One region of the Citrobacter europaeus genome, then DNA from elsewhere that is predicted to be linked to it. Evidence: riboswitches for the same ligand, from Rfam matches in the RefSeq annotation. Region 1 holds a riboswitch; each other region holds the start of a gene.
The links. Region 1 has a riboswitch for thiamine pyrophosphate ahead of thiM (hydroxyethylthiazole kinase). Riboswitches for the same ligand answer to the same signal wherever they lie in the genome.
Positions count from the first base shown of each region.

Region 2: another riboswitch for thiamine pyrophosphate. It lies ahead of thiB (thiamine ABC transporter substrate binding subunit); the one in region 1 lies ahead of thiM (hydroxyethylthiazole kinase).
Region 3: another riboswitch for thiamine pyrophosphate. It lies ahead of thiC (phosphomethylpyrimidine synthase ThiC); the one in region 1 lies ahead of thiM (hydroxyethylthiazole kinase).

Region 1 is NZ_CP148084.1:1,804,205-1,808,416, reverse strand. Features, by position in the region: gene WHR59_RS08250 (GntR family transcriptional regulator) at 1-478, opposite strand, end outside; gene thiD (bifunctional hydroxymethylpyrimidine kinase/phosphomethylpyrimidine kinase) at 520-1,320, opposite strand; gene thiM (hydroxyethylthiazole kinase) at 1,317-2,105, opposite strand; TPP riboswitch at 2,137-2,234, opposite strand; gene WHR59_RS08235 (TetR/AcrR family transcriptional regulator) at 2,456-3,073, opposite strand; gene WHR59_RS08230 (efflux RND transporter permease subunit) at 3,066-4,212, opposite strand, start outside.
Region 2 is NZ_CP148084.1:4,218,075-4,222,286, forward strand. Features, by position in the region: gene sgrR (HTH-type transcriptional regulator SgrR) at 30-1,685, shown strand; TPP riboswitch at 1,719-1,843, shown strand; gene thiB (thiamine ABC transporter substrate binding subunit) at 1,875-2,858, shown strand; gene thiP (thiamine/thiamine pyrophosphate ABC transporter permease ThiP) at 2,834-4,212, shown strand, end outside.
Region 3 is NZ_CP148084.1:4,815,363-4,819,574, forward strand. Features, by position in the region: gene nudC (NAD(+) diphosphatase) at 38-811, opposite strand; gene WHR59_RS22545 (Rsd/AlgQ family anti-sigma factor) at 908-1,396, shown strand; TPP riboswitch at 1,447-1,569, shown strand; gene thiC (phosphomethylpyrimidine synthase ThiC) at 1,653-3,551, shown strand; gene thiE (thiamine phosphate synthase) at 3,551-4,186, shown strand; gene WHR59_RS22560 (HesA/MoeB/ThiF family protein) at 4,179-4,212, shown strand, end outside.

The DNA.
Region 1 (4,212 bases):
ATGACTCTTCAATAGAAACCGCGTCTTCATCTACATAGCGAATGCGCTTGAGCAGGAAGACGTCACTCCCCGCGGCAACAGCCAACTGCTGAGCCACCTCTTCCGGGCAAGGCACAATACGCTTGTTGACCCACAGCGTATCTGGCTTTTTACCGCGCAAAACCACCTGCTGTGAAAAACCACGCGCTTCTTTTAGCGAATACTCGAAGATGTTGTTGATCTGCGTCCCGTAACCACGGGCGCGCGTCACTACGCCTTCTTCTTCCAGGGCCTGCATCGCCTTGCGTACCGTAATTCGCGAAACGCCGGTTAACTGGCTGAGATCGCGCTCGCCGGGCAGGATATTTCCATGCTCCAGAATCCCGCTACGCACAGCGTTTTTCACTGTTTGCGCAAATTTCATATACAGCGGCGTGTTATCTGCCGCTGCAATGCGTTCATTCAGTTGCGCGATAAGCTGGGTATGCGCTTGTTCCATTTATCTTTTTCCTGCAGCCTTCTCTGCAGCCAGTATACCCATTACCACCACGCGTGGAAATGATGTACCGGACCAATTCCCTCACCAACCTCCAGGGTGTCGGCCTGCGCCAACGCCGCAGAAAGCCACAGCTTAGCTTCCTGCACTGTCTGTGCCCAGTTGTCATGGCGCGGACGCAGCGCCGCCAGCGCCGCGGATAGCGTACAGCCGGTGCCATGGGTATTTTTGGTCATCACCCTTGGCGCGGTAAAACGCTGCTCTCCCTCACGGGTAAAGAGCCAGTCGGGGCTTTGTGCATCCTCCAGATGACCGCCTTTCATCAATACCGCCTCGCAGCCCAGCGCCCGCAGTGCCCTTCCCTGCTCTAGCATCTCCTGCTCAGTCTGCGCATGGGGAGCCCCGAGCAGTGCCGCAGCTTCGGGTAAATTAGGGGTGATAATCGAAACCTGCGGCAGCAAATGGGTACGCAGTGTCTCTACCGCCGAGGGCGACAGCAACGGATCGCCGCTTTTCGCCAGCATCACCGTATCCAGTACGACATTTTGCACCCGATGGCGACGCAAACGTTCGGCAACCGCTTCAACAATATCCGTCTCCGCCAGCATACCGATTTTGGTGGTGTCGATACGCACATCACTCAACACCGAGTCCAGTTGTGCGGCAACAAAGTCAGGTTCTATGCGATAAACCGACTGCACCCCGCGCGTATTTTGCGCCACCAACGCCGTGATAACCGAACAGCCGTAAGCGCCTAGCGCCGAGAAGGTTTTTAAATCGGCCTGAATACCCGCACCGCCGCTTGGATCGGTTCCGGCGATCGTTAATGCGTTAATCCGTTTCATGCTTGCTCCTGTGCGTTCAGGTTATAGAGGGCATCGAGAAAAGCCGGGACAAAACTGCCCGGTCCGGTTGATTGTTGTGTGGCTATTTGCCCGGCCTGTTTCATCCAGCTACAGGCGGAGGCGATGTTATCAAGCCGGTCACCGTGCAGGGCGCAACTGGCCGCAACAACCGCCGACAGCGCGCATCCGGTGCCCACCACGCGGGTCATCAACGGATCACCGCCGTTCACGCAGACGGTACGCTGACCATCGGTCACGTAGTCCACTTCGCCGGTAACCACGACAATGGTCCCAACCTGACGAGCCAACGCCTGCGCAGCGGAAAGCGCAGCGGCTGGCGTATCTGTCGTGTCGACGCCGCGGCCCCCGCTGTTCATACCCGCCATAGCAAGTATTTCCGAGGCGTTGCCACGGATAGCGGCAGGCTGTAGTACCAGTAAATCCAGACAGAAGCGACGGCGAAACTCTAGCGCGCCCACGGCAACGGGATCGAGCGTCCACGGGGTTTTAACGAGATGTGCCCGCTCAACGGCGGCACGCATCGCCGTAGCCCGCGTCTGGGTTAAAGTGCCGACATTCACCAGCAACGCACTGGCGATAGCCGCAAACTGGCTGGCTTCCTCAGGCTCGATTACCATCGCAGGGGATGCGCCCAGCGCCAGTAGCGTATTGGCCGTAAAGCTTTGCACGACCTCGTTGGTCATACAGTGTGTGAGTGGTGAAAGCGTTCTAAATTGGTGCAAGGTGTGAGCCGCGAGTGCGCGGCTGTGCAGGTCAGGCTGCATGGTTCAGCTCCTGCCCGCGCGAAGAAGGGACACGAGCAGTGTCAGACTTCCCTACGCTGGCATTATCCAGATCAGGTGGTACGGGTATTTCTCAGCCTTCAATGAAGAAGGGCACCCCGAGTCGTTGTTACATAAAACTCAATAATATTAAAAGGACAGTAAGGGAAACTTACATACTTAAGCCCCTGCTATCCATTTACTGAATGGCGGAATGTATCCACACCGCATACTTTACCAGCCAGCGAGGGAGGTGAACAGCAGCGGTTTATTCTGGAAGGGGCGCTCATTGCCGCAGGCGTCGTCATCCACTCAGGCATTTCGTAGCGCGTCTCAATGCTGAGACACCACGATCATCCGCTCTTAAATTCCCAGGCAGACAGAAAGGTTGCAATTGAACATTCAGCCAGTTTCTCAAGTTTATGGGGATCAACTGCTTTTTGCGAGATTATTGCTCCAGGAAGCAGATATCCCATAATAGCCCCGAGGAAAGCAGTAGCCTGTAATTCCGGATTATCTAACGTGACTATTCCTTCATTATTTTTCTGTTCCAGAATTTCTGTCAGCGCCTGCAAAACGCGTCCAGAGTTTCTTTGCTCCAGCATGACGTGTAAATCGGGCTTTTGAACCAGCACTTGAATCAATAATCGCTGGAAATGGATATTCTCAGGGGTATAGAAATGATTCTGTACAACCCGGGCAAAACCTCTCAGGAGATCGGGAAAATCCAGTTGCTCCTGGAGTAACTGGCGTAAAGGCGGCTGCATTTTGTCATTCAGAAATTCAAACGTCGCCAGCAGGAGAGCATCCTTTCCCCCCGGAAAATGGCTGTAAAGGGTCGGCCGCGTTGTCCCTGCTTCACTGGCGATAGTATCAAGGGACACGTCAATGCCATGCTTGAGAAACAGCTCACATGCCGTTTGTAAAATGCGAGGGCGGGACTTCATTGGCCGCCCACGTTGATTAACCATTATTGCATTCCTTACGTTTGCCTTTTTTTAGTCTCGAGATTCCCTGCTGAATGAGAACAAAAAACAGTGGGACAAAGAGCAGCGTCAGTAACGTGCCTGTGAGCATACCGCCGATTACCGAAGTTCCAATCTCTTTCTGGCTGGAGGCCCCTGCGCCCGTAGAGAGTACCAGAGGGATAACTCCAACAACAAATGCCAGAGACGTCATGATGACAGGACGTAAGCGTAATCTTGCGCCTTCAAAAGCGGCCTGAATCAACGGTTTACCCCTGCGGATTTGCGCCAGAGCGAATTCAATAATGAGAATTGCATTTTTTGCTGACAGCCCCATCGTCGTTAGTATACCTACCTGGAAGTAGACATCATTTTCGAACCCGGCGATTAAGGCTGCACTCACTGCGCCGAGAACCCCAAGTGGGATAATCAGAAGCACAGCAATAGGCACAGACCAGCTTTCATATAAAGCAGCCAGACACAAAAATACGAACGCAACGGAGGCAAGATATACCCACAGTGTCTGTGCCGAGGAAGCCTGTTCTTGCCATGATATCCCGCTCCACTGCAGATCAAATCCTTCGATTGGCGCTATCAGCCTGACCATTTCAGCCATTGCTGCCCCAGAACTTATGCCGGGAGCTGCATCTCCTTGAAATTGCACAGCAGGTAATCCATTGAATCGCTGAAGCATTTGTGGACCAGTAGTCCAGCGGAAGGAGGCAAAACTGGCGAATGAGGTCATATCATCGCTACTGTTACGTACAAACCAGGCGGATAAGTTTTCAGGTATTGAACGCCATGGCGCATCACCTTGTATATAAACCCGTTTTACTCGGCCACGGTCAATAAAGTCATTAACATAAATCCCTCCCCATGCAGCAGAAAGAGTTTCGTTGATATCCGCCTGTTCAAGGCCGTGAGCTTGTGCTTTTTGTCTGTCAATATCTACCTGCAGCAACGCCTTTGCGGCAAGGCTGTTCACTCGCACAGCGTTCAGATTTTGGTTTTCTCTGGCGGCCGTAAGTAACATTGTTTGCGCCTGATTAAGACTGTGATAACCGCGGTCTGAAATATCCTGAAGCCATAATTCGAACCCACTGGATTGTCCCAGCCCACGAACTGTGGGTGGAGATACAATGCTG
Region 2 (4,212 bases), 2.4 Mb from region 1:
GCTGAGTTTTCCGCAGGAGTTCCCCTTTTATGTCTTCTGGTCGTTTGCAACAACAGTTCATCCGTCTGTGGCAATGCTGCGACGGCAAAACGCAAGACACAACGCTTAACGAGCTGGCGGAGCTTCTGAGCTGCTCGCGCCGCCATATGCGTACGCTGCTTAATACCATGCAGGAACGTGGCTGGTTAACGTGGGAAGCCGAAGTTGGACGAGGTAAACGCTCGCGCCTGACATTCCTCTATACCGGGTTGGCGCTCCAGCAACAGCGGGCAGAAGACCTGCTGGAACAGGATCGCATCGATCAACTGGTGCAACTGGTCGGTGACAAAACGGCCGTACGGCAGATGCTGGTTTCCCACCTCGGCCGCAGTTTTCGCCAGGGTCGACACATCATGCGCGTTCTCTATTATCGTCCCATGCACAACCTGCTTCCGGGTACGGCATTGCGCCGCTCCGAAACCCATATCGCCCGGCAAATCTTCAGCGCCCTAATACGGGTAAATGAGGAAAATGGGGAACTGGAAGCGGACATCGCCCATCACTGGCAGCAGATTTCACCTTTACACTGGCGATTTTTCCTGCGCCCGGGGATCCATTTCCATCATGGCCGCGAACTGGAAATGGAAGATGTCATCGCCTCGCTGATGCGCATTAACGCTCTGCCGCTGTACTCACACATCACGCAAATCGTCTCGCCCACGGCCTGGACGTTGGATATCCATCTGTCCCAGCCTGACCGCTGGCTTCCCTGGTTATTGGGGCAAGTCCCCGCCATGATCCTGCCGCGAGAATGGGAAACGTTAAATAACTTCTCCAGTCACCCGATTGGCACTGGCCCATATGCGGTGATTCGCAATACCAATAACCAACTGAAGATTCACGCATTTGATGATTACTTTGGCTACCGGGCGCTGATCGACGAAGTTAACGTTTGGGTGCTGCCCGACATCGGCGAAGAGCCTGGCGGCGGGTTGACGCTAAAAGGCCCCACGGAGGATGAAAAGGCGATCGAGAGCCGGCTCGAAGAAGGCTGCTACTACCTGCTGTTTGATACGCGCACCCACCGTGGCGCTAATCAGGAGGTCCGCGAGTGGGCTAGCCGCGTTCTCTCGCCAACCCATTTAATCTGCCACGCCGACGAACAGTACCAACGACTGTGGTTCCCCGCCTACGGTTTGCTTCCCCGCTGGCACCATGCCAGACCCGGCCATGGTGAAAAACCAGCCGGACTGGAAACGCTGACTCTCACTTACTATCGCGATCACATCGAACACCGGATTATCGCGCAGATCATGAAAACGCTGCTGGCGGAACATCAGGTACAGTTGAATATTCAGGAGATCGACTACGATCAATGGCATGCGGGTGAAATAGTTAGCGATATCTGGCTCAACAGCGCCAACTTTACCCTACCGCTGGACTTCTCGTTGTTCGCGCATCTCTGCGAAGTCCCATTACTGCAAAACTGTATCTCGCGGGACTGGGAAAACGATGCCGCCCGCTGGCGAACGGGCGAAATGAGCCTGGCGGCATGGTGCCAACAACTGCTCGCCACAAAGGCCATTGTGCCGTTGATCCATCACTGGCTGATCATTCAGGGCCAGCGCAGTATGCGCGGGCTACGCATGAATACTCTAGGCTGGTTTGATTTTAAATCGGCGTGGTTTGCACCGCCGGATCCTTAATTGCTGCTGAGCAACAAAATCATTACACTAACGCCGTTCTCAACGGGGTGCTAAATAAAAAACATACACAAAATCATTCGATCTGCGTATGGGCTGAGAGATACCCGTCGAACCTGATCCGGATAATGCCGGCGAAGGGATTTGAGTCAGTTCCTCAAGTCCTTTGCCACCCAACTCTTGAGGTGCAAAGTGTTTAAAAAATGTCTTCCGCTTTTACTGCTGTGCGCAGCGCCTGCCTTCGCTAAACCTGTACTGACCGTCTACACCTACGACTCGTTCGCAGCTGACTGGGGCCCAGGCCCGACAATCAAAAAAGCCTTTGAAGCTGACTGCAACTGCGAGCTGAAACTGGTCGCGCTGGAAGATGGCGTCTCACTGCTTAACCGCCTGCGCATGGAAGGAAAAAACAGCAAAGCCGACGTCGTGCTGGGTCTGGATAACAACCTTCTGGAAGCCGCAACGCAAACCAAATTGTTCGCCAAAAGCGGTGTACCAGGTGACGCCGTTAACGTGCCCGGCGGCTGGAAAAACGATACCTTCGTTCCGTTTGACTACGGCTATTTCGCCTTCGTTTACGATAAGAACAAGCTGAAGAATCCGCCCAAAAGTCTGAAAGAACTGGTAGAAAGCGACCAGAAATGGCGCGTCATTTATCAGGATCCGCGCACCAGCACGCCTGGTCTGGGTCTGCTGCTATGGATGCAGAAAGTCTATGGCGATAAAGCGCCAGAGGCGTGGCAGAAACTGGCAGCCAAAACCGTCACCGTCACCAAGGGATGGAGCGAAGCCTACGGCCTGTTCCTGAAAGGTGAAAGCGATCTGGTGCTCAGTTATACCACCTCTCCGGCCTATCACATCATCGCCGAGAAAAAAGACAACTACGCCGCAGCCGACTTTAGCGAGGGCCATTATTTGCAGGTGGAAGTCGCCGCTCGTACCGCGGCCAGCAAGCAGCCGGAACTGGCCGAGAAATTCCTGAAGTTTATGGTGTCTCCGGCATTTCAGAATGCGATTCCGACCGGCAACTGGATGTATCCGGTAACGCAGGTCGCCCTGCCGCCAGGATTCGAGCAACTGAATAAACCAGCCACCGCGCTGGAATTTACGCCGCAGCAGGTTGCAGCTCAACGCCAGGTATGGATTAGCGAATGGCAACGCGCCGTCAGCCGTTAATTCCCGGCTGGCTGGTTCCAGGGCTTACCGCCGCCACGCTGATGGTGGCCGTTGCCCTGGCCGCGTTTCTGGCACTGTGGTTTAACGCCCCGCAGGGAGAATGGCTCTCGCTGTGGCAGGACGACTACCTGTGGCACGTGGTGCGCTTTTCTTTCTGGCAGGCTTTTTTATCCGCAGTGCTGTCGGTCATCCCGGCGATTTTCCTGGCCAGAGCTCTCTATCGTCGTCGTTTTCCTGGACGTCTGGCGCTGCTGCGCCTGTGCGCGATGACGTTAATCCTGCCAGTGCTGGTGGCGGTCTTCGGTATTCTTAGCGTCTATGGTCGTCAGGGCTGGCTGGCCTCGCTCTGGCATACATTGGGGCTGGAATGGACCTTTTCGCCATACGGTTTACAGGGCATTCTGCTGGCGCACGTCTTTTTCAATCTGCCGATGGCCAGTCGTCTGCTGTTGCAATCACTGGAAAATATTCCCGGCGAACAACGACAGTTAGCCGCTCAGTTGGGTATGCGCGGCTGGCATTTCTTCCGCTTTGTTGAATGGCCATGGCTACGCCGTCAGATCCTTCCCGTTGCGGCGCTCATCTTTATGCTCTGTTTCGCCAGCTTCGCCACCGTTTTGTCGCTGGGCGGCGGGCCGCAGGCCACCACCATCGAGCTGGCGATTTATCAGGCGCTTAACTTTGATTACGATCCCGGTCGTGCAGCCATGCTGGCGTTGATCCAGATGGTTTGTTGTTTAGCGCTGGTACTGCTCAGCCAACGTCTGAGCCGCGCTATTGCTCCCGGCACCACGCTGGTTCAGGGCTGGCGCGATCCCGACGATCGTTTGCACAGCCGCCTGACAGACGCTCTGCTGATTATTCTGGCCCTGCTGCTGTTGTTGCCGCCGCTGCTGGCGGTGATTGTCGATGGCTTTAACCGCCATATGCTGGATGTTCTTAGGCAACCTGTACTGTGGCAGGCGCTGGGAACCTCGCTGCGCATTGCGCTGGCGGCAGGAGCGTTGTGCATTGTACTCACCATGATGCTGTTATGGAGCAGCCGTGAACTACGTGCCCGACAGCAGGTGCTGGCAGGTCAAATGCTGGAGCTGAGCGGCATGATGATCCTCGCCATGCCGGGTATCGTGCTAGCTACCGGCTTCTTTCTGCTGCTCAATAATACTATTGGGCTCCCCGAATCTGCCGACGGCATTGTCATTTTTACCAATGCGCTGATGGCGATCCCTTACGCGCTGAAAGTGCTGGAAAACCCAATGCGTGACGTCACTGCGCGCTACAGTATGTTGTGCCAGTCGTTGGGAATAGAGGGATGGTCGCGCCTGAAAGTGGTTGAACTGCGCGCCCTGAAGCG
Region 3 (4,212 bases), 2.1 Mb from region 1:
TATTGCGTCAGTCCATCAGTGTATCACCACTCGTTCTTTACTCGTACTCAGCCCGACACATTGCCACAGTGTCTTCAATCAATCGACGCGCGACGGTGCCTGGCGGGGGTAAAAGCGGTAAGTCGTCATAGCGATACCAGTTCGCTTCCAGCAGCTCTTTCGGGTCAATAACAATTTCGCCGCTATCATACTCCGCCATAAATGCGGTCATCAAAGACTGCGGGAACGGCCATGGCTGAGAAGTGACGTAGCGCAGATTTTTCACCTTAATGCCGCTCTCTTCCATGACTTCACGCGCCACCGCCTGTTCCAGGGTCTCGCCCACTTCAACAAAACCTGCCAGCACGGTATGCACGCCGTTACGATGGCGAACATGCTGGGCGAGCAGGATAGAGTCATCACGGCGAATGGCGACGATAATGCAGGGGGCAATTTGCGGGTAGTAGCGTTCGCGACAGTGGCTACACAGCATCGCCCATTCCGTTTTACTCGGGTGCATGGGATGACCACAGTAACCGCAGAATTTATGCGAACGGTAAAACTCGGCCAGCTGTACGCCGCGTCCGGCCAGTTGAAACAAGCCAACATCCTGGTCAATGATCTGGCGTACCGACCCCATATCGTGTCGACGCTGCTGCTGCACCAGCCAGACTGTTTCCCCTTCCCATTCGCCTATTGGTATGGCGCGCTGCCCGGTCAGATCAAAACGGGCTGCGTCGCCGTAAGGCAGTTCGCCATGAGGCAACCATAACTTTTGCTCATGACTGACAATCCACCAGCCGCTATCAAATTTTTCAATTATACGATCCATATCTCTTGCGCAACCTTTGCTTCACAGGCATGTTGTTTACATTATTTTTACATTTACGGGTGAGCAGTTCCTTAACACCATCTTGCGGAGTCAATCATGCTAAACCAGCTGGAAAGCCTGACGGAGCACGTCGGAGGAAGTAATAAACTGGTTGATCGCTGGCTACATGTACGTAAGCACCTGCTCGTGGCTTACTACAATCTGGTTGGCATTAAGCCTGGCAAAGAATCGTACATGCGACTCAATGAAAAAGCGCTGGATGATTTTTGTCAGAGCCTGGTCGATTACCTCTCCACCGGACACTTCAGTATTTATGAACGTATTCTCCATAAATTGGAAGGGAACGGGCAGCTTTTAAAAGCCACAAAAATTTGGCCGCTGCTGGAAGCCAATACGCAGCTGATCATGAACTACTATGATACCAGTCTGGAAACGGCGATTGATCATGATAACTTCCTTGAATTCCAACAGGTTTTATCAGATCTCGGCGAGGCGCTGGAAGCCCGTTTCGTGCTGGAAGATAAGCTGATCATGTTGGTATTTGACGCGATGCACGAGAGTAGTACTCTCAAACGTCATGCTTGAGATTTGCGGCATTAACGCGTAGCTTACATTCATTACCTCTTTACTGAGGTTACTTCTTGTCGGAGTGCTTATTTTCCACAACAGCATGAGTGGAAAAGGCTGAGACCGTTAATTCGGGATCCGCGGAACCTGATCAGGTTAAAACCTGCGAAGGGAACAAGAGTCAATCTGCAATAGCATCGCCTCCGGGCGAGCTTCTCTCTTGCTTCATCCGTCGTCTGACAAGCCATATCCTTACTTTTATCTGGAATGAGCTATGTCTGCCACTACTAAACCTTCACGCCGCGAACAGCGCGCTCAAGCCCAACATTTTATCGATACCCTGGAAGGGACCGCCTTTCCAAACTCAAAACGCATTTATATCACTGGTTCGCAGCCGGATATCCGCATTCCGATGCGCGAAATTCAGCTCAGCCCGACGCTGATTGGCGGTAGCAAAGACAACCCGCAGTTCGAAGAGAACGAAGCCGTGCCGGTGTACGACACCTCCGGGCCGTATGGCGATCCTGACGTGGCGATAAACGTCCAGCAGGGTCTGGCAAAACTGCGCCAGCCGTGGATTGTCGCGCGTAACGATAGCGAAGAATTAGACGTCCGTAGTTCCGCTTATACCAAAGAACGTCTGGCCGATGATGGTCTGGACGAGCTACGTTTCACTGGCCTGCTGACGCCAAAGCGCGCCAAAGCCGGTAAGCGAGTCACCCAACTGCATTACGCGCGCCAGGGGATAGTCACCCCGGAGATGGAATTTATCGCCATCCGCGAAAACATGGGCCGCGAGCGCATTCGTAGTGAAGTGCTGCGCCACCAGCATCCGGGGATGAGCTTTGGCGCGCGCCTGCCGGAAAACATTACGCCGGAATTCGTGCGTGATGAAGTCGCCGCGGGCCGCGCGATTATTCCTGCCAATATCAACCACCCGGAATCCGAGCCGATGATCATCGGTCGTAACTTCCTGGTAAAGGTTAACGCGAACATCGGCAACTCTGCCGTCACCTCCTCTATCGAAGAAGAGGTAGAAAAACTGGTGTGGTCAACGCGCTGGGGCGCAGACACAGTGATGGATCTCTCCACCGGCCGCTATATCCACGAAACCCGTGAGTGGATTTTGCGTAACAGTCCGGTACCGATCGGTACTGTACCGATCTACCAGGCGCTCGAGAAGGTCAACGGGATCGCCGAAGATCTCACCTGGGAAGCCTTCCGCGACACGCTGCTGGAGCAGGCTGAACAGGGCGTCGACTACTTCACCATTCACGCGGGCGTGCTGCTGCGCTACGTGCCAATGACCGCCAAACGCCTGACCGGCATTGTCTCACGCGGCGGTTCAATTATGGCGAAATGGTGCCTTTCTCATCACAAAGAGAACTTCCTGTTCGAACATTTCCGCGAGATTTGCGAAATCTGCGCCGCCTACGACGTCTCCTTGTCGCTGGGTGACGGCCTGCGCCCGGGTTCAATTCAGGATGCGAACGACGAAGCGCAGTTCTCCGAACTGCATACGCTGGGCGAGCTGACCAAAATCGCCTGGGAATACGACGTGCAGGTGATGATTGAAGGCCCGGGTCATGTACCCATGCATATGATCCAGCGCAACATGACCGAAGAGTTGGAGAGCTGCCACGAAGCACCGTTCTACACCTTAGGGCCATTGACCACTGACATCGCGCCGGGCTATGACCACTTCACTTCCGGGATCGGTGCGGCGATGATCGGCTGGTTTGGCTGCGCGATGCTATGCTACGTCACACCGAAAGAGCACCTCGGCCTGCCGAACAAAGAAGATGTGAAGCAAGGGCTGATTACCTACAAGATTGCCGCCCACGCCGCTGACTTAGCGAAAGGCCATCCGGGCGCGCAGATCCGCGATAACGCGATGTCGAAAGCGCGCTTCGAATTCCGCTGGGAAGACCAGTTTAACCTCGCGCTCGACCCGTTCACAGCCCGCGCCTACCACGATGAAACCCTGCCACAGGAGTCCGGCAAGGTTGCCCACTTCTGCTCCATGTGCGGACCGAAGTTCTGCTCGATGAAAATCAGCCAGGAGGTTCGCGACTACGCTGCGGCACAAACGATTGAAGTCGGCATGGCGGATATGTCGGAAAACTTCCGTGCCAAAGGCGGCGAAATCTACCTCAAAAAAGAGGAGGCGTAATGTACCAGCCTGATTTCCCAACCGTGCCGTTCCGCCTCGGGCTTTACCCAGTGGTGGACAGCGTGCAATGGATTGAACGCCTGCTGCAGGCAGGCGTGCGCACGATCCAACTGCGCATTAAAGATAAGCGTGATGAAGAGGTCGAAGCCGACGTCATGGCCGCCATTGAGCTGGGGCGTCGCTATGACGCCCGGCTGTTCATCAACGATTACTGGCGTCTGGCAATTAAGCACCGCGCTTACGGTGTGCATCTGGGCCAGGAAGATCTTGAAACCACTGACCTGAAAGCGATTCAAACGGCGGGACTACGCCTGGGGGTGTCCACTCACGATGATATGGAGATAGACGTCGCGCTCGCCGCTAAACCTTCTTATATCGCGCTGGGTCATGTCTTCCCCACGCAAACCAAGCAGATGCCTTCCGCCCCGCAGGGGCTGACACAGTTGGCAAGTCATATTGAACGACTGGCGGATTACCCGACCGTCGCCATTGGCGGTATCAGCCTTGAGCGTGCCCCGGCAGTGCTGGCGACCGGTGTCGGGAGCATTGCCGTGGTCAGCGCGATTACTCAGGCGGCTGACTGGCGTGAAGCCACGGGCCAGCTACTGGATATCGCGGGAGTGGGCGATGAATGACCGCGACTTTATGCGCTACAGCCGCC